Regions from separate parts of the Streptomyces sp. NPDC127092 genome, predicted to be linked through region 2. Evidence: riboswitches for the same ligand, from Rfam matches in the RefSeq annotation. Region 2 holds a riboswitch; each other region holds the start of a gene.
What was found. A riboswitch is a leader RNA that binds a small molecule or an ion and turns the genes downstream of it on or off. The one in region 2 is predicted to bind cyclic di-AMP.

Region 1 (5,633 bases), on a different contig from region 2:
CTCGTTCATCTGGTAGACGATGCGCCGCTGCACGGGCTTCATGCCGTCGCGGGCGTCGGGCAGCGCGCGCGAGTAGATCACCGAGTACGCGTACTCGAGGAAGGAGCCCTGCATCTCGTCAACGACGTCGATGTCGAGGATTCGCTCCTCGAACGCGTCGTCCGGCGGCGGTGTCTTCGTGCTGCGGCGGGCCATCGCGGCTGCGGCTCCTTCACCAACAAGGTTGATCTGACGCGGACCATTGTGGACCGTGGCACCGACAACGCCGACCGCGACCCGGAAGAGGGACATCCGATGCGGCCGGGAACTTCGCCAGGTGTCGGCGCGCTTGCATACAGTGGCAGGACTTTTCCCGATCGCGATCGAAGGGACACACGCCCATGGGTCACACGGCTGAGGCCGAGGCCGGCTCCGGCGGACTGACAGCGACCGAGCACCGGCTGGCCAACGGCCTGCGCGTGGTGCTCTCGGAGGACCACCTGACCCCGGTCGCGGCGGTCTGCCTGTGGTACGACGTCGGCTCCCGTCACGAGGTCAAGGGCCTCACCGGCCTCGCCCACCTCTTCGAGCACCTGATGTTCCAGGGCTCGAAGCAGGTCCACGGCAACGGCCACTTCGAGCTGGTGCAGGGCGCGGGCGGCTCGCTCAACGGCACGACGAGCTTCGAGCGCACCAACTACTTCGAGACCATGCCGGCGCACCAGCTGGAGCTCGCGCTCTGGCTGGAGGCCGACCGCATGGGCTCGCTGCTCACCGCCCTCGACGACGTCTCCATGGAGAACCAGCGCGACGTCGTCAAGAACGAGCGCCGCCAGCGCTACGACAACGTGCCCTACGGCACCGCCTTCGAGCGCCTCACCGCCCTCGCGTACCCGGAGGGCCACCCGTACCACCACACCCCGATCGGCTCGATGGCCGACCTGGACGCCGCCACCCTGGAAGACGCGCGGAACTTCTTCCGTACGTACTACGCGCCGAACAACGCGGTGCTCTCGGTCGTCGGCGACATCGACCCCGAGCAGACCCTCGCCTGGGTGGAGAAGTACTTCGGCTCCATCCCCGGGCACGACGGCAAGCCCGCGCCGCGCCCCGGCGACCTGCCCGAGACCATCGGCGAACAGCGCCGCGAGGTCATCGAGGAGGAGGTCCCGGCCCGCGCTCTGATGGCGGCCTACCGGCTGCCGCACGACGGCACGCGCGCGTGCGACGCGGCCGACCTGGCCCTGACCGTCCTCGGCGGCGGCGAGTCCTCCCGCCTGCACAACCGGCTGGTCCGCCGCGACCGCACCGCCGTGGCCGCCGGCTTCGGCCTGCTGCGGCTCGCCGGCGCGCCCTCGCTCGGCTGGCTGGACGTCAAGACCTCCGGCGGCGTCGAGGTGCCGCAGATCGAGGCGGCCGTCGACGAGGAGCTCGCCCGGTTCGCCGCCGAGGGCCCCACGCCCGAGGAGATGGAGCGCGCCCAGGCCCAGTTGGAGCGCGAGTGGCTGGACCGGCTCGGCACCGTCGCCGGCCGCGCCGACGAACTGTGCCGGTACGCGGTGCTCTTCGGCGACCCGCAGCTGGCCTTGACCGCCGTCGACCGGGTCCTCGACATCACCGCCGAGGAGGTGCAGGAGGTCGCCAAGGCCCGGCTGCGCCCGGACAACCGCGCCGTCCTGGTCTACGAGCCGGTGGGCGACACCGCCGAGGAGACCGACAGCGACGAGGAAGAGGGAGCGGACCGGTGACCGACGCCGCCACGTCTTTGACCAGCATGACCTTCCACCCGCAGCCCACCCCGGGCGAGGCGAAGCCCTGGGCCTTCCCGGCCCCGGAGCGCGGCGCGCTCGACAACGGCCTGACCGTGCTGCGCTGCCACCGCCCCGGCCAGCAGGTGGTGGCCGTCGAGATCTTCCTCGACGCCCCGCTGGACGCCGAGCCCGAGGGCCTGGACGGCGTCGCCACGATCATGGCGAGGGCCCTGTCCGAGGGCACCGACCAGCACTCGGCCGAGGAGTTCGCCGCCGAGCTGGAGCGCTGCGGCGCCACGCTGGACGCGCACGCCGACCACCCCGGCGTACGGGTCTCGCTCGAGGTGCCGGTCTCCCGGCTGCCCAAGGCGCTCGGCCTGCTCTCGGAGGCGCTGATCGCCCCGGCGTTCGCCGAGTCCGAGGTCGAGCGGCTGGTGCGCAACCGGCTGGACGAGATCCCGCACGAGACGGCCAACCCGGCCCGCCGTGCCGCCAAGCAGCTCTCCAAGGAGCTGTTCCCGGCCGCCTCGCGCATGTCCCGGCCGCGCCAGGGCACCGAGGAGACCGTCGCCGCGATCGACGCCGCCGCCGTCCGCGCCTTCTACGACGCGTACGTCCGTCCGGCCGCCGCCACCGCCGTCGTGGTCGGCGACCTGACCGGCGTCGACCTCGACAAGGTCCTCGCCGAGACCCTGGGCGCCTGGAGCGGCAAGCCGGCCGCGCCGCGCCCGATGCCGCCCGTCACGGCCGACGACACCGGCCGGGTCGTCATCGTGGACCGGCCCGGCGCTGTCCAGACGCAGCTGCTCATCGGCCGCGTCGGCCCGGACCGCCACGACAGCGTGTGGGCGGCCCAGGTGCTCGGCACGTACTGCCTCGGCGGCACCCTCACCTCCCGCCTGGACCGCGTCCTGCGCGAGGAGAAGGGCTACACGTACGGCGTGCGGGCCTTCGGCCAGGTGCTGCGCTCCGACGGCGCCGGCAACGGCGCGTCGATGCTCGCCATCAGCGGCTCGGTCGACACTCCCAACACGGGCCCGGCACTTGACGACCTGTGGAAGGTGCTGCGCACCCTGGCCGCCGAGGGCCTGACGGACGCGGAGCGCGACGTGGCCGTGCAGAACCTGGTGGGCGTGGCACCGCTGAAGTACGAGACGGCCGCGTCCGTCGCCGGGACGCTGGCCGACCAGGTCGAGCAGCACCTCCCGGACGACTACCAGGCGCAGTTGTACGCGCGGCTGGCCGAGACGGGCACGGTGGAGGCGACCGCGGCCGTGGTCAACGCCTTCCCGGTGGACCGGCTCGTGACGGTCCTGGTCGGCGACGCGGCGCAGATCGCGGAGCCGGTGCGGGCGCTCGGCATCGGTGAAGTGACCGTCGTCAGCGGCTGATTGAGCCGCCGCACCCGGTTTCGAGGACCCTGACGACCCGGTTAGTCAGGGTCCTCCCGTATGTCCCTATTGCCAAGGAGTGTGATCTTCTGCCCTGTGGCATGTCTTACAAACTGGGCTGTCTGTTTGGCGATTGACAGAAGATCGGCCTAGCGTCGACCCGGCTGTCCGGCCGTTGCACGACGCCGCATCCGCGGCAACGGACAGTCATCGCCGAGTCCCCGCAAGGCGCGAGCCTGGGGAGCCGGGGACCCACGCGCAGTCCCTGGGGTGAATCGGACGCCTTCGCTCAGGCGGAGGGGCCCGTAGGAGACCTTCCTGCTCCGAACCCGTCAGCTAACCCGGTAGGCGAGAGGGAAGGAAAGGATCAGCCACTACATGGCGTTCACCCGTGCCACCGGGAAGCATCGTGGTCCGAGCCGGCTGGCTCGTCGAGGCGCCGGCATCGCCGGCGTGGCGACGCTCGCCACCACCGGTGTGATCGGCACCCTCGCCTCCCCGGCGCTCGCCGCCGACACGGACGACACCTCCCTCGAGGACACAGGCCTCACCCAGGTGATCGCCGAGGACTCCCTCGCCGAGCGCGTCGACGCCCAGGCCGCCGCCCAGGAGAAGGCCGCCGCCGAGGCCGAGGCCCGCGTCAAGGCCGCCGCCGAGGCGAAGCGCAAGGCCGAGGCCCGCGCCAAGGAGATCCGCGAGGCCAAGGAGCGCGCCGCCCGCGAGGCGGAGCGCAAGCGCCTCGCCTCCTTCCAGCTCCCCGTCGCCGGCTCGTACGTGACCACCGGCTACAAGACCGGCGGCTCGCTCTGGTCCTCCGGCAGCCACTCCGGCATCGACTTCCACGCCGCCTACGGCAGCAAGGTCGTCTCCGTCGGCTCCGGCACCGTCGTCGAGGCCGGCTGGGGCGGCGCGTACGGCAACAACATCGTGATCCGGATGAACGACGGCACGTACACCCAGTACGGCCACCTCTCCGCCATCACCGTCCGCGTCGGCCAGAAGGTCACGCCGGGCGAGCAGATCGGCGTCTCCGGCTCGTCCGGCAACTCCACCGGCCCGCACCTCCACTTCGAGGCGCGCACCGGCGCGGACTACGGCTCCGACATCAACCCGATCTCCTACCTGCGCGCACGCGGCGTCAACGTCTGACGCACCCCGTACGGACATCCGGCACGGGCGTCCGGCGCGGGCTTCCGGGGCGCGAATCCCGCGCGGTCCGGCGCGCGCATCCCGCACGAAAGCCCCGGCTCGAAACGAGCCGGGGCTTTTTGCGTTCTTTGTCACCGGGCGGCATCGGAAATTCCGCCGTCCTGCAATAGAGTCGCCGGACAGGCGCCGCCCGACGGGGGTTTAGCGCGGACGAATTCGGAGGTCGGACATGCGCATTCCCGCGCACTCGGTATGCACGGCGATCCGGGACGACATCGTCTCCGGGGTGTACGCGCGGGGCGCCAGACTGACCGAGGAACAGCTCGCCCGCCGCTACGGCGTCTCCCGCGTCCCGGTCCGCGAGGCGCTGCGCACCCTGGAGTCGGAAGGCTTCGTCGTGACCCGCCGGCACGCCGGCGCGCATGTCGCCGAGCCCACCGTGCAGGAGGCCGCCGACCTGCTCGACATGCGCTCCCTGCTGGAGCCGCTGGGTGCGGCCCGGGCCGCCCAGCGGCGCACCGACGCCCACCTCAAGGTGCTGCGGGGCCTGGTCAGACTCGGGCAGGAGCGGGCCAGGAGCGGCCGCGGCGAGGACCTGGCGGCGCTCGGCGGCTGGTTCCACGAGACCCTCGCCCAGGCCTCGGGCAGTCCGCCGCTCACGACGCTGCTCACCCAGCTGCGCCACAAGATCGCCTGGATGTACGCGCTCGACCCGGCCGAGCGGCCCGCGGAGTCCTGGGCCGAGCATGGGGCCATCGTGGACGCCGTCGCCCGCCGCGACGCGGAACGGGCCCGGGCGCTGACCGCGCTGCACGTGGAGCGCGCGGCCCCGCTGTACCGGCTGAAACAGGCGGACCGGCCGCGTGTGAGGGTTTCGCAACATGCCGTAAACAGTCCGGGACCGCGGAATTAACGCGAGGGTCGTATACAAAGAGCCGGGAATTCTTTCCCGCTGTTCCGTGCTGCCCTGAATCGGAATTCCATGGCGCTTCGCTCCCGTCCATGACTTCCGGGCGGGCGGCAATACGGCAATACCCATTGCTGAATTTCCGTCGGACCGGAGCCCCGCCGCCGGGAAAGGAAAACGGCCGTGCCTGCCGGAGAACCGGAGGACACGGCCGCTTCGCGATCCGTCGTCGGGGAGGTGACGGGTCAGACGGTCTCGGGAAGCTCCTCGAGACCCTCGGCCACCAGCTTCGCCAGGCGGTCGAGCGCGGCCTCGGCGCCGTCGGCGTCCGAAGCGAGCACGATCTCCTCGCCACCCTGGGCGCCCAGGCCGAGCACCGCGAGCATGGACGCGGCGTTGACCGGGTTGCCTTCGGCCTTGGCGATCGTCACGGGGACGCCGGCGGCCGTGGCGGCA
Region 2 (5,633 bases):
TGCGGGCCGAGGCGATCGGGGCGGCGACCGTCGGACGGGAGGCCAGCCAGGCGAGGGCCACGGTGGCGGGCTCGGCGTCGTGCGCCGCGGCGACCGCGTCGAGCGCCGCGAGCACCTTCCGGCCGCGCTCGGTCTCCAGGTGCTTGCCGGCGCCCGCGGCGCGGACGCTGGAGACGGTGGCGCCGGGGCGGTACTTGCCGGTCAGGAAGCCGGCGGCGAGCCCGTAGTACGGCACGGCCGCGAGCCCGGCCTGCGCGGCGGTGTCGAGGAGCGGACCCTCGTAGGTCTCGCGGGACACCAGGTTGTACTGGGGCTGCAGGGCGACGTAACGGGCGAGGCCCTCGGCCTCGGCGAAGTCGAGGGAGGCGCGCAGCCGCTCCGGGGAGATGTTGGAGGCGGCGACGGCCCGCACCTTGCCGTCCTTCACCAGCTGGTCGAGGGCGGTGACGATCTCCTCCACCGGCACCGACTCGTCGTCGAAGTGCGTGTAGTAGAGGTCGATGTGGTCGGTGCCGAGGCGGCGCAGCGACTCCTCGGCGGCGGCCTTGATGGTGGTGGCGCTCAGGCCCTTGTACTGCGGGTGGGCACCGACCTTGGTGGCGACGAGGATGTCGGAGCGGTTGCCGCGGGAGGCGAGCCAGCGGCCGATGACGGTCTCGGACTCGCCGCCCTCGTTGCCCTCGGCCCAGGCCGAGTAGACGTCCGCGGTGTCGACGAAGTTGCCGCCGGCGGCGGCGTAGGCGTCGAGGACGGCGAAGGACTGCGCCTCGTCGGCGCTCCAGCCGAAGACGTTGCCGCCGAGGGCGAGCGGGAAGACGTGCAGGTCGGAGGTGCCCAGCTGGCGAAGAGAGGTCATGGGTCGGTCAACCTCCCGCACCACCGGGCCTATTCCGGCGATGCGGAAGGATCACTGGGACCAGACGGTCCACGCGGTCACGCGGTCACGCGGTCACGCGGGTATCCGACCCCGCGCGTCAGACGCTCAGGCCCTTGGAGTTCAGCCACGCCGCCGGGTCGATGCCGTCGCCGGACGGGGTGTGCACCTCGAGGTGGAGGTGGGGGCCGGTGACGTTGCCGGTGGCGCCGACGCGGCCGATGGTCTCGCCGGTGCCGACGGACTGGCCGGCGCCGACGGTCATCGACGAGAGGTGGCAGTACCAGACCTCGGTGCCGTCCTCCAGCTGCAGGACGATGCGGTAGCCGTACGCGCCGGACCAGCCGGCGGACTGCACGGTGCCGCCGTGGACGGCCTTGACCGGGGTGCCGGTGGGAGCGGCGAAGTCCAGGCCGGTGTGGTAGCCGGAGGACCACATCGAGCCGGCCTGGCCGTAGGTCGAGGTGATCGTGTACGAGGAGGTCGGCAGCGCGTAGCTGGCGGCGAGCTGGGCGAGGCGCTCGGCCTCGGCCTTGGCCGCGGCCTCCTCCTCGGCCTTCCGCTTGGCCTCGGCGGCCGCCTTCTCCGCCGCGTCGGCCTTGGCCTCGGCCTCCGCCGCCGCCTTCTCGGCCGCGGCCTTCTCCGCCGCTTCCTTGGCGGCGGCGTCGGCGGCGGCCTGCTGCTGCTCGGCCTGCTGAAGGATGCGGGCGCGCAGCGCCTCGCCGGCGTCGGTCGACGTCTTGGTCTCGGTCCGCGCGTCCGCGCCGGCGCCCTGGTCGGCGGCGGTGGTGTAGGTGAGCGCGGTGAGCGGCTGGGCGTTGTTGCCGGCGGTGTCCGCGGCGCCCTTGTCCTCGGCGTCCGAGCCGATCAGGTCGCCGACGCCCGGCAGTTCGGAGGCGTCGGGCAGGTTCAGGTCCGGAAGCGCTATCGAGACCGGGGGCTTCTGCTGGGCGGTGGCCAGGCCGCCGGCGCCGACGGCGGCGATGACGCCGACACCGAGCACGGTGGAGGAACGGGCGAAGTTGGAGCGCTGCTTGACGACGCGGTGGCGTCCGCCGGAGCGGGTCCGGTCCCGCAGGGAGTCCTCGGTGGGGTTCCACTCCTCCGCGGCCCCGTCCAGGGCGCCCGCCGCGCCGGGGGCGTCGTAGGAGGTGAAGGGGGCTTGCGGAGCCGGGGTGTTGGACGCCACGGAGGCGCTCTCCTTTCCTTCCTTCTCGCCTACCGGGTTAGCTGACGGGTTCGGAGCAGGAAGGTCTCCTACGGGCCGTGCCGCACGGGTCACACGAGTCGGACGAGTGCGGTGGGGCCCGATTCACCCCAAGTGGTGGTTCCCCGGTTCCCTTGCGGGATTCGGCGCGCGCGCACGGTGCCGTCTCTTGCGACGGCTGGGACGACCGCGCTGCGTTATCGAACGTTAATAGACACGGCCGCCCGATTCCAAGCCGTTCCTCTTGATCATTAGCTGAATTGAGAGGGCATCGCCCGATTTGACCCCCACTCAGAAACACGTCAGCAGCAAACCCCCGATCTGACGTTACGTCAATTGTTATCGGAGGGACACCCACCGACTACGGCCGGTCACCGCCCGCCCGGAGGTCGCGGCGAGACGGCCTCCGGCCGCTGCGGCCCGCCCCGTCCGGCGGTACCACCGGCATCGTCCGCCGCCGCTCCGGCTGCCCCGCCGCCCGGCGGCTCACCGCCAGCAGCGCCATGTCGTCCGTCGTGCCCCCGTCCGTGTGCCGGCGCACGTCCGCCACCAGCGCGTCGAGCAGCTCGTCCGGCCCCGGGAAGATCCGCCCCGCCAGCCGCTCGGCAGGGTCGTAGAACACCCCTGCCGCGTCCCGCGCCTCCGACAGGCCGTCCGTGTGGAACAGCAGCGTCGCGCCCTGCGGATACGGCGTCACGTCCGCCCGGTCCGGTCCCCCGCCCAGATCCCCCATGCCCAGCGGCAGCGCGGCCTCGCTCGGCCGCAGCGGCTCCACACCACCGTCGGCGTGCAGCAGCAACGGCTCGGGATGGCCCCGGTTGACCACCCGCACCACCCGGTCGCCGCCCGGGATCTCGGCGAGCACCGCCGTCGTGAAGCCCTCGAACGCGTCCAGGCCCGCGCGCCGCGCGCCCTCCCGCGCCAGCGCCCTCTCCAGGCGCGCCGCCACGCCCTCCAGCGTCGACTCCTGCTCGGCCGCCTCCCGGAAGGCGCCGATGATCACCGCCACCGCCTCCACCGCGTCGAGGCCCTTGCCCCGCACGTCGCCCACCACGAGCCGCACCCCGTGCGGGGTGTCCTGCACCGCGAACAGGTCGCCGCCGATGAACGCGTCCGCCTGCGCCGCCTCGTACCGGGCCGCGATCTGCAGCCCGCCGATCCGCTCGGGCGGCGTGGGCAGCACCGCCTTCTGCGCCGTCTCGGCGATCACCCTCGCGGACGCGAGCCGTTGCCCGCTGCGCCGCGCCACCCGGTTGATCAGCACGGCGAGCGCCGAGACCGTGACGACCGTCAGCACCTCCGTCAACGCCGGGATCGTGTCCGCCGTCCCGTTGTAGAAGTGCAGTCCGATGCTCGCGAGGACCGCGGCGAGCCCCGTGAGCAGCGTCGTCAGCGTGGAGAAGAACGGGGCCGCGATCAGCGGCGCCGCCGAGTACAGCGGCGCCGCCGAGTAGGTGGGCGGCGTGGCCACGTCGTACACCACGCCACCCAGGATCAGCAGCGGAGGCAGGGCCCGCAGGAAGCGCCGGGCACCGCGGTACGGGCTCGCGCCGCCGCCCGGGCCCTCACCGTCCGCCCCGCCGGCCGCCGCTGCTCGCCGCACCTGTGCTCTCCTGCCCGGTCGGTCGGCCGGCCCGTCCGTCCGACCGCGGCGGCGGACCGTACCGCGCCCACCTCAGGGTGCCGTCAGGCCGTACGGCTCGGCGACTCCTCCTCGGCCGGTTGGCGTACGGCGAGCCGCCCGCCCCGCGCCAGGGCCGCCATGGCCGCCGCGCAGCCGAGGCCGACCGCGCACAGCACCAGCCAGGGCGCCGCCGACCAGCCCGTCACGTCGAGCAGCGCGCCCGTCCCCAGGTTCCCCAGGGTGATGCCGACCCCGCAGACCGTGTTGTACAGCCCGTAGTGGGTGGCGACCCAGCGGCCCTCGGACAGGGCGACGACCGTGTCCATCTCGAACGGGTAGAGCACCGCGTTCGCGACCGCCAGGACCGCCGCGCACAGCAGCAGCGCGGGCAGCGAGCGCCCCAGGGCGGCCGGCACCAGGAACGCCGCCCCCATCAGGGCGAGCCCGAGCACCAGACACCGCTCCCGGCTGAGCCGCGCCTTGCACCAGGCGGTGATCCTCAGCTGCCCGGCGAGCGCGACCAGCGCCGACACCGCGAACAGGGCGGTCGTCGCCGCCGTGCCGCCCGCGGCGAGCGGCAGCGCCAGATAGACCTGGAAGGACAGCACGTACGAACCGGTCATGGCCAGCGAGAACAGCCAGAAGACCCGGTTGGCGAGCACCGTCCGGAACTGCCCCCGCGCCTGCCCGCCCGGCCCGCCCGGCGCGCCGTCCTCGTGCCGTACGGGCAGATGCCTCAGCTGTACGAGGGTCAGCGCGGCGAACAGCAGCGCGGCCACCACGCACGTCAGCCGGAACGACACCCCCGTCAGGGCCACCCCGATCAGCGGCCCGAGCAGAATGCCCGCCTGGTAGTACGTGTTGAACAGGGCGAACGCCTCGACGCGCCGCTCCTCTCCCGCCTCCGCCGCCAGATACGCCCGCACCGCCGGGTTGAACAGCGCGCCCGCGAGCCCCGTCGCGAGCGAGGCGGCGATCAGCATCGGCAGCGACTGCGCGAAGGCGAGCGCCCCGAAGCCGGCCGTCCGCAGCGCGCAGCCCGCGACGATCAGCGGCTTGAAGCCGAGCCGGTCGGCGAGCGCGCCGCCGACGAGGAACATGCCCTGCTGCGACAGGTTCCGGGCGCCGAGGACGAGTCCGACCGCCCAGGCGGCCATGCCGAGCCCGTCGGCCAGATGGGCCGCCAGGTACGGCATCAGCATGTAGAAGCCGAGGTTGATGGTGAGCTGGTTGAGGAACAGCAGCCGCACGGCCGGTTCGAAGCTCCGCGACCGCTTCCAGACGCCGCCCCTGGGGGTCATCGAGGCGCAGCTCGCCGGCCCCGTCGCCTGACGGCTCATCGGGTCCGCTCCCCGGGACGCCGGGTCCAGCCGCTGACCGGCTCGCCCTCGGCGTAGGCCGCGGGCTCCTCCCGTACGGGACCGTCGAGCAGGCCGTGCGCCGCGCAGAACTCGTCGTTGAAGACGGTGTCGAAGTACCGGTGCGGCCCGTCGGGGAAGACCGCCGCGATCCGGGTGCCGCGCGGCCGGGTGCGGGCCAGCCAGCCGGCGACCAGCGCGACCGCGCCGACGCTCCAGCCGCCGGTCGCGAACTGCCGGGCGGCCAGCCGGCGGGCCGCCCGTACCGCCTCCGCGGGACCCACCCAGTGGATCTCGTCGAAGGCGCCGTGGTCGACGTTGCCCGGGTGGATGGAGGAGCCGAGCCCGCGCATCAGCCGCGGGCCGGCCGGCAGCCCGAAGACCGTGGAGCCGACCGAGTCGACGCCGACGAGTTCGAGAGCGGGGCTGGAGGTCGCGCGCAGGGCGCGGGAGATCCCGGCCGAGTGGCCGCCGGTGCCGACCGCGCAGACCAGCACGTCGACGCGGTCGAGCTGCTCGGAGAGCTCGGCGGCGAGCCCGGCGTACGCCTCCGGGTTGTCGGGGTTCCCG
Region 3 (5,633 bases), on a different contig from region 2:
GCATCTGCCGCTACTGCGACAGGATCTCCGAACCAGGTCACTAGGAGGCGTCCCCCGGCCCTGGTCCGCCGGACGGTCCTCAGGCGGGGTCCGGCCCGGACCCTGCCCGCCCGGGCGGTGTCCGGCGGTTCAGGGCGTGGTCCGCACCGGGAAGCTGGTCGGGTGGCCCTGTTCCTTCAGCCACGGCAGCACCTGCTTCAGCGCCGCGACGGTCTGGGCGCGGTCGCCGCCGCCGTCGTGGAAGAGGATCGTCGGTCCGTTGGACAGCTCCTGCTTCACCGTGTTGACGATGGCGCCGGTGCCCGGCAGCTCGAAGTCCTTGGTGTCCACGTTCCAGCCGAGCGGCCGCATCCCGGCCTCGGCGGCGATGCGCCGGCTGTTCGGGGTGAACGCGCCGCCGGGGGCGCGGTAGTACTCCACCTTCGCTCCGCCGGCCGCCTCCTCGATCATCCGCTTCGCGTCGAGGATCTGCTGCTTCTGGTAGTCGACGGGCTTCTTGTCCATGGTGGTGTCGTGGGACACGGTGTGGTCGCAGAGCCGGTGTCCCTCGGCCACGACCCGCTTGACCAGTTCGGGGAACTCCTTCGCCCGCGGACCGACCATGCAGAACACGGCCTTGACGTCGTTCTCCTTGAGGATGTCGAGCACCTGGGGCGTCCACCGCGGGTCGGGACCGTCGTCGATGGTGATGTTCACCGACGTTCCGCCCGCCTCGGCGGCGTGCGCGATGCTCTGAGGGACCTTCACCGGCGGCACCTGCGCCGGGCCCTTGGCGTCCCCGGCCGGCACCCGCTGCTCCTGCCGCTCCCCCGCCCGGGCCTCGGCCTCGGTGTCCGTCAGCGCGGCGGCCCCCCACGAGGCCAGACCGATCGCGACCGCCGAAGCCACCACGGCTATGTGTGCGGTGTACTTGCCCTTCAGCCCCATGCGGTGCCCACTCCCAGCGTCTTCGTCCCGAACGGCTCCCGCAGGGGAGGACGGAAGAGACGGCCGGAAGGTTTCATCGACGTGCGGGAACGGTGGGGAACGGCACGGCCGGGCGGCCCCTGAGGGCTGCCCGGCCGTGCCGTGGCGGTGAACCGGTCGGTCAGTACGCGCCGAAGACGTTGTCGATCGAGCCGTAGCGGGCGGCGGCGTAGTTGCAGGCGGCCGTGATGTTGGCCACGGGGTCGTAGGGGTCGTTGGCGGTGCCCGCGACGTGGTAGGCCTGGAAGGTGGGGTCGATCACCTGGAGCAGGCCCTTGGACGGGGTGCCGGCGAGGGCGTTCGAGTCCCAGTTGTTGATCGCGCGGGGGTTGCCGGACGACTCGCGCATGATGTTGCGGTAGATGCCGTCGAACGTGCCGGGGATGCCCTCGCGGGCCATGATGTCGAGGGACTCGCGGATCCAGCCCTCGAGGTTGTCGGCGTACGTGTAGCCGGCGGTGCTCGCGGACGCGGCCTTGGTGGCGGCGGTGGCGGCGGCCTTGACGGCCGGGGCCGGGGCGGAGGCGGCGGAGCGCGTGGTGACGGAGGCGCGGGTGGCGGGGGCCGGGGCCGCCGGGCGGGGCGCGGTCCGGGTGGCGGCGACGGAGAGCTTCTGGCCGGGCCGGATGAGACCGGGGTCCTTGCCGACGACCTTCCGGTTGTCGCGGTAGAGCTTCTTCCAGCCGCCCTTCACCCCGTACTTCCCGGCGATCTTCGAGAGCGAGTCGCCGGCGACTACGGAATACTTCACCGGCGCGACCCGGGAGGCCGCCTTCGAGGCGTTCGCCGTGACCGACTGGAGGGCCGCCGAAACCGCGGGCTTTGCCACTGCGACGGAGTGCGTGCCCTGCGGAGCGGCCGCGGCCGCGCTGGTGGCTCCGGCCAGCGGAAGCGCGAGGGCGGCGCTGCCGGTGAGGCTCACGGCGGCGATGCCGCGGGTGAGCGGGACGTTCTTGGGGCGGCGGTGCTTGCCGTGTCCACGCATGGCGGGTTCCTCTCCTCCGCCTGCGAGGTGAGCTGTCGGGTTCGGGCAGGAGATGCCCGGCCGCGGCGTGCGCGGCTTCACCCCGAGCCGTCCCCGGAGACCGGGACCGGCGGCAAACCTGGGTCCCCCGCTCCTGCCGGATGTGTGGTGAGTGCGGTCGCCCGGACGGCGGCAGGATTCGGCGTTTCCGTCCGGTTGCGGGGCGACGCTATGCGAAAACAAATCCGGAAAACAAGGCGGGAATTCCTTGCGGAAAATTGATCTAGCAGGAATTACGAAAGGATCATTCCGCCCGGTACGCGTCGCCGCACCAACCGTTTTCCGCAATACGGCACCTGACGCTCCGCCAGCAGCAGGAGGGCCCGGTCCGGCGTGATTCAGATCACGCGCGCCGACCGGGCCCTTTACTGGAGAGCGAAATACCCGCTTGTGGAATCAGATCCGCATTCCGGCATTGCAGGGGAATAACCGGACATCGTCCGTTTTGCCCTGCAATGGAGTGCGTCAGGCGCGGCCGTGCGGCGCCACCAGCCGTTCCGCGACCAGGCGGGCCGGCTCGCCCATGAGGATCGTGTAGTGGTTGCAGTCCGGCACGAACTCGGCGGTCAGGTTCGGCGCCTGCGCGGTCCAGTGGTCGACGAGCGCGGGCGGCAGCATGCCGGGGGCCTCGCCGAGCAGCCCGAGCGGCGCGTGCAGCAGCAGGGCGGGCACCTTCAGGCCCGCCAGGTCGGTGCCGAACGACGCGGCGCCGGTGAGGAGTTCGCGCCCGTCCTGTCGGACGGCCGCCTCCTGGGCCCGGGAACGGCGGGCGCCTTCGGGGCCGGTGAGGTCGTAGCGGACGTACGACTCGATGTCCGCGTTCCAGTGCGGCCCGAGCGCCGGGTGGGCGCGGAAGAAGTCGACGTAGGCCTGGTCGCTGTCGTACGTCATCGAGAGCCGGGCGAGCGCCGGTCCCAGGCTGGCCGCCAGCACCGCGTCGGGGTCCGCGTCGGCGGGCAGCGGGATCGGCAGGCCGCCGTCGATCAGCAGGAGGCGCTCGAAGAGGCCGGGCGCCCGGGCGGCGGCGCGCAGCGCCACGTACGCGCCCATGGACTGGCCGGTCAGGACCACGGGCCCGCCGTCGCCCCAGGCCCGGGCCGCCGTCACGAGGTCGGCGGCGTGCCGGTCGATGCCGTACGGACCGGAGGCGGTCGAGCTGCCGCCGCGGCCGCGCAGGTCGACCGCGTACAGCGACCAGTCCGCCGGCAGGTGCCGGGCGACGGCCGCGAAGGACATCCCCGAGGCCGAGATGCCGTGGGCGGCGACCGCGGTCCGCGGACCCGTGCCGAAGCGCAGCACGCGGAGCGTCGTCCCGTCCACGGGGAGGTCGAGCGGTATCGCTTCGGGGGCCGGCCGCGGTCCGTCCGCACGGGTCATGGTCGCGTCTCCTCGACGTGTCTGGGCTCGGCCCGTGGCGCGCGACGAACCGAACGGGGTGGTCAGGGCGTGCTGTTGGGGCGGGTCGACGGTACCTCAACGCGACGGCGGGCCTTTCGCCGGTCAGCGCGCCGGCCGCCCGGACGACGAGGGCGTGCGTGATCACGTCGGTCGGCGCCTCCTGCACCACGCGGTACGCACGGGGCTCGGTCCCGGGAGCCAGGGCGCTCACGTCGCCCTGCGGTACGTCCCCAGGACGTGGTCATGGACCTTCCCGACCTCGTCGCGCCGGCTTTCGGGCCCGATGACGATCACGAGGTGGTAGCTGCCCGCGATGAGCACGGCCGCGTTGCGGACGAACAGCTCGCGCCCCCGGTCGTCCGCCCAGGTGAAGTCACCGGTGGCGTACTGCGTCGCACCGACCTCGATCACGCGCATTCCGCTGGCGCTGGACCAGCTGGAGGCGCGCCAGGGGGCCAGCTCCGGCTCGAGGTCCTCCTGATAGACGATGGGCTTGTCGGAGAAGCGCGCCGTCGTGTCGCGGCCCGGGACGATGACGAGTTCCAGGTCGCCCTGGGTGTAGCGGTACTGGCCCTGGGCGTTCCTGTGGGCCGCCGACCAGGCGGCCGGGACCTCGGCCTGGAATCCGCTCTCCTCGACCAGGCGGTATCCGCGCACCGGCTGCGGGCGAGGGGGCTTCGTGCCCGGGGTCGCCGTCGTCCTCGCCTCCGCCTTCGCCGCGGGTGACGACGAGGTGGTGGCCTTGCCGTGCGAACCGGGGCCCGAGGCGCCGGAACGGGCGGTCCCGTCGTTCCACTGCGTGAGCGCCCAGGCTCCGAGCGAGCCGAGCAGGACACAGGCCGCGGCGGCGGCCAGGAGCCTCCGGCGCACCGTCCCCCGCGACGGCCCGGGCGACCGCCGCCCGGAGCCCGGCACCTCGGGGCGGGCCCCACCGGTGACCGGCACGACGTCGGCACTCGGTCCTGCGGTGGCCGGCACGGGCCGGACCGAGTCCGCCCCGACGGACGGGCCTCCTTCGTCCGCTGCGACCTCCTGCGCTACGGGCTCCTCCCCTACCGGCTTCTCCGCTTTCCGGCTCTCCGCTACGGGGTTCTCCCCTACCGGGCTCTCCGCTACGGGGTTCTCCGCCGCCGACCTCTCCGCTACGGAGTTCTGCCCCGCGGCCCCCGCCGAGGTCTGCCCCGCGGCCTCCTCCGCGGGCCGCTCCGCCGCCGCCCGTAGCAACTCCGCCACTTCAGCGGACGAGGGACGGTCGTCCGGACTCTTGGAGAGCAGCGCGTGTACGACGGGCGCCAGGGCGTCGGCCCGCCGGGTCGGCGGGGTCTCGTCGACGACGACGGCCGTGACCGTCTCCTCCATCGACTCGCGATGGAACGGCGACCAGCCCTCCACCATCTGGAACAGCAGGACGCCGAGCGACCACAGGTCGGAGGCGGGCTCCGGGCGCCGGCCGCCCATGCGCTCCGGCGCCGTGTAGGCGAGGGAGCCGACGAACTCCCCGGTCTGCGTGAGCGGCTTCTCGCCCGTGATGTACGCGATGCCGAAGTCCGTGAGCACGACGCCGCCGTCCTCGCGCAGCAGGACGTTGGCCGGCTTCACGTCACGGTGCAGCACGTCCCGTTCGTGAGCCGCCGTCAGCGCCTCGACGACGCGCAGGGCGACGCGGGCCGCCTCCCTTTCGGGCAGAACGCCTTCGCGGTCCAGCCGGTCGGCGAGGGATTCTCCGCGTACCCGCTCCATGACGATCCACGGGTGCCCGTCCTCGATGACGATGTCGTGCACCGTCACCACGCCCGGGTGGTTCACGCGGGCCGCGGCGCGCGCCTCGCGCAAGACCCGTTCGACGCGCGCCGGATCATGCGCCGTGTGGGCCTGCTTGACGGCGACCTCGCGCCGGACGAGGAGGTCGTGTCCGGCCCACACCGTGCCCATGCCGCCCGAACCGAGCCGTTCGTCGAGCCGGTAGCGGCCGCCGACCAACCGGCCCTCGGCCGCGGCCTCCTGGGCCTCGTCCCCCGTCACCATGCGAGCATCATGCCGTATCCCGGCACGGTGGGAGCCGGGCGACGGCCGAAGCGGCGCGTGCCTTTTCTCCGCGGCCGCAACGGTCGGCTTCTGACGCGATCGTGACGTCCCATCAGGCAACCCGCGTCCCTTCCTTCCCGTCCTCCGGGGGCGAGAGGGGCACCCGGAGGGCAGTCCGGGGGATCCGAAACGACGGCTTGCCGTGGTGCCCGTGTCGTGA

Region 1: another riboswitch for cyclic di-AMP. It lies ahead of ACFWJO_RS27055 (M23 family metallopeptidase); the one in region 2 lies ahead of ACFWJO_RS30205 (M23 family metallopeptidase).
Region 3: another riboswitch for cyclic di-AMP. It lies ahead of ACFWJO_RS31990 (transglycosylase SLT domain-containing protein); the one in region 2 lies ahead of ACFWJO_RS30205 (M23 family metallopeptidase).

Annotation. Positions count from the first base shown of each region.
Region 1 is NZ_JBHXFE010000037.1:21,484-27,116, reverse strand. It holds gene ACFWJO_RS27070 (DNA topoisomerase (ATP-hydrolyzing) subunit A) at 1-195, opposite strand, end outside; gene ACFWJO_RS27065 (M16 family metallopeptidase) at 381-1,727, shown strand; gene ACFWJO_RS27060 (M16 family metallopeptidase) at 1,754-3,121, shown strand; cyclic di-AMP (ydaO/yuaA leader) riboswitch at 3,323-3,487, shown strand; gene ACFWJO_RS27055 (M23 family metallopeptidase) at 3,500-4,270, shown strand; gene ACFWJO_RS27050 (GntR family transcriptional regulator) at 4,500-5,183, shown strand; gene ACFWJO_RS27045 (HPr family phosphocarrier protein) at 5,423-5,633, opposite strand, start outside.
Region 2 is NZ_JBHXFE010000045.1:41,163-46,795, reverse strand. It holds gene ACFWJO_RS30210 (aldo/keto reductase) at 1-856, opposite strand, end outside; gene ACFWJO_RS30205 (M23 family metallopeptidase) at 975-2,063, opposite strand; cyclic di-AMP (ydaO/yuaA leader) riboswitch at 2,075-2,240, opposite strand; gene ACFWJO_RS30200 (PP2C family protein-serine/threonine phosphatase) at 2,443-3,684, opposite strand; gene ACFWJO_RS30195 (MFS transporter) at 3,768-5,045, opposite strand; gene ACFWJO_RS30190 (PLP-dependent cysteine synthase family protein) at 5,042-5,633, opposite strand, start outside.
Region 3 is NZ_JBHXFE010000051.1:54,814-60,446, reverse strand. It holds gene ACFWJO_RS31995 (polysaccharide deacetylase family protein) at 130-927, opposite strand; gene ACFWJO_RS31990 (transglycosylase SLT domain-containing protein) at 1,088-1,951, opposite strand; cyclic di-AMP (ydaO/yuaA leader) riboswitch at 1,956-2,145, opposite strand; gene ACFWJO_RS31985 (alpha/beta fold hydrolase) at 2,456-3,367, opposite strand; gene ACFWJO_RS31980 (protein kinase) at 3,596-5,413, opposite strand.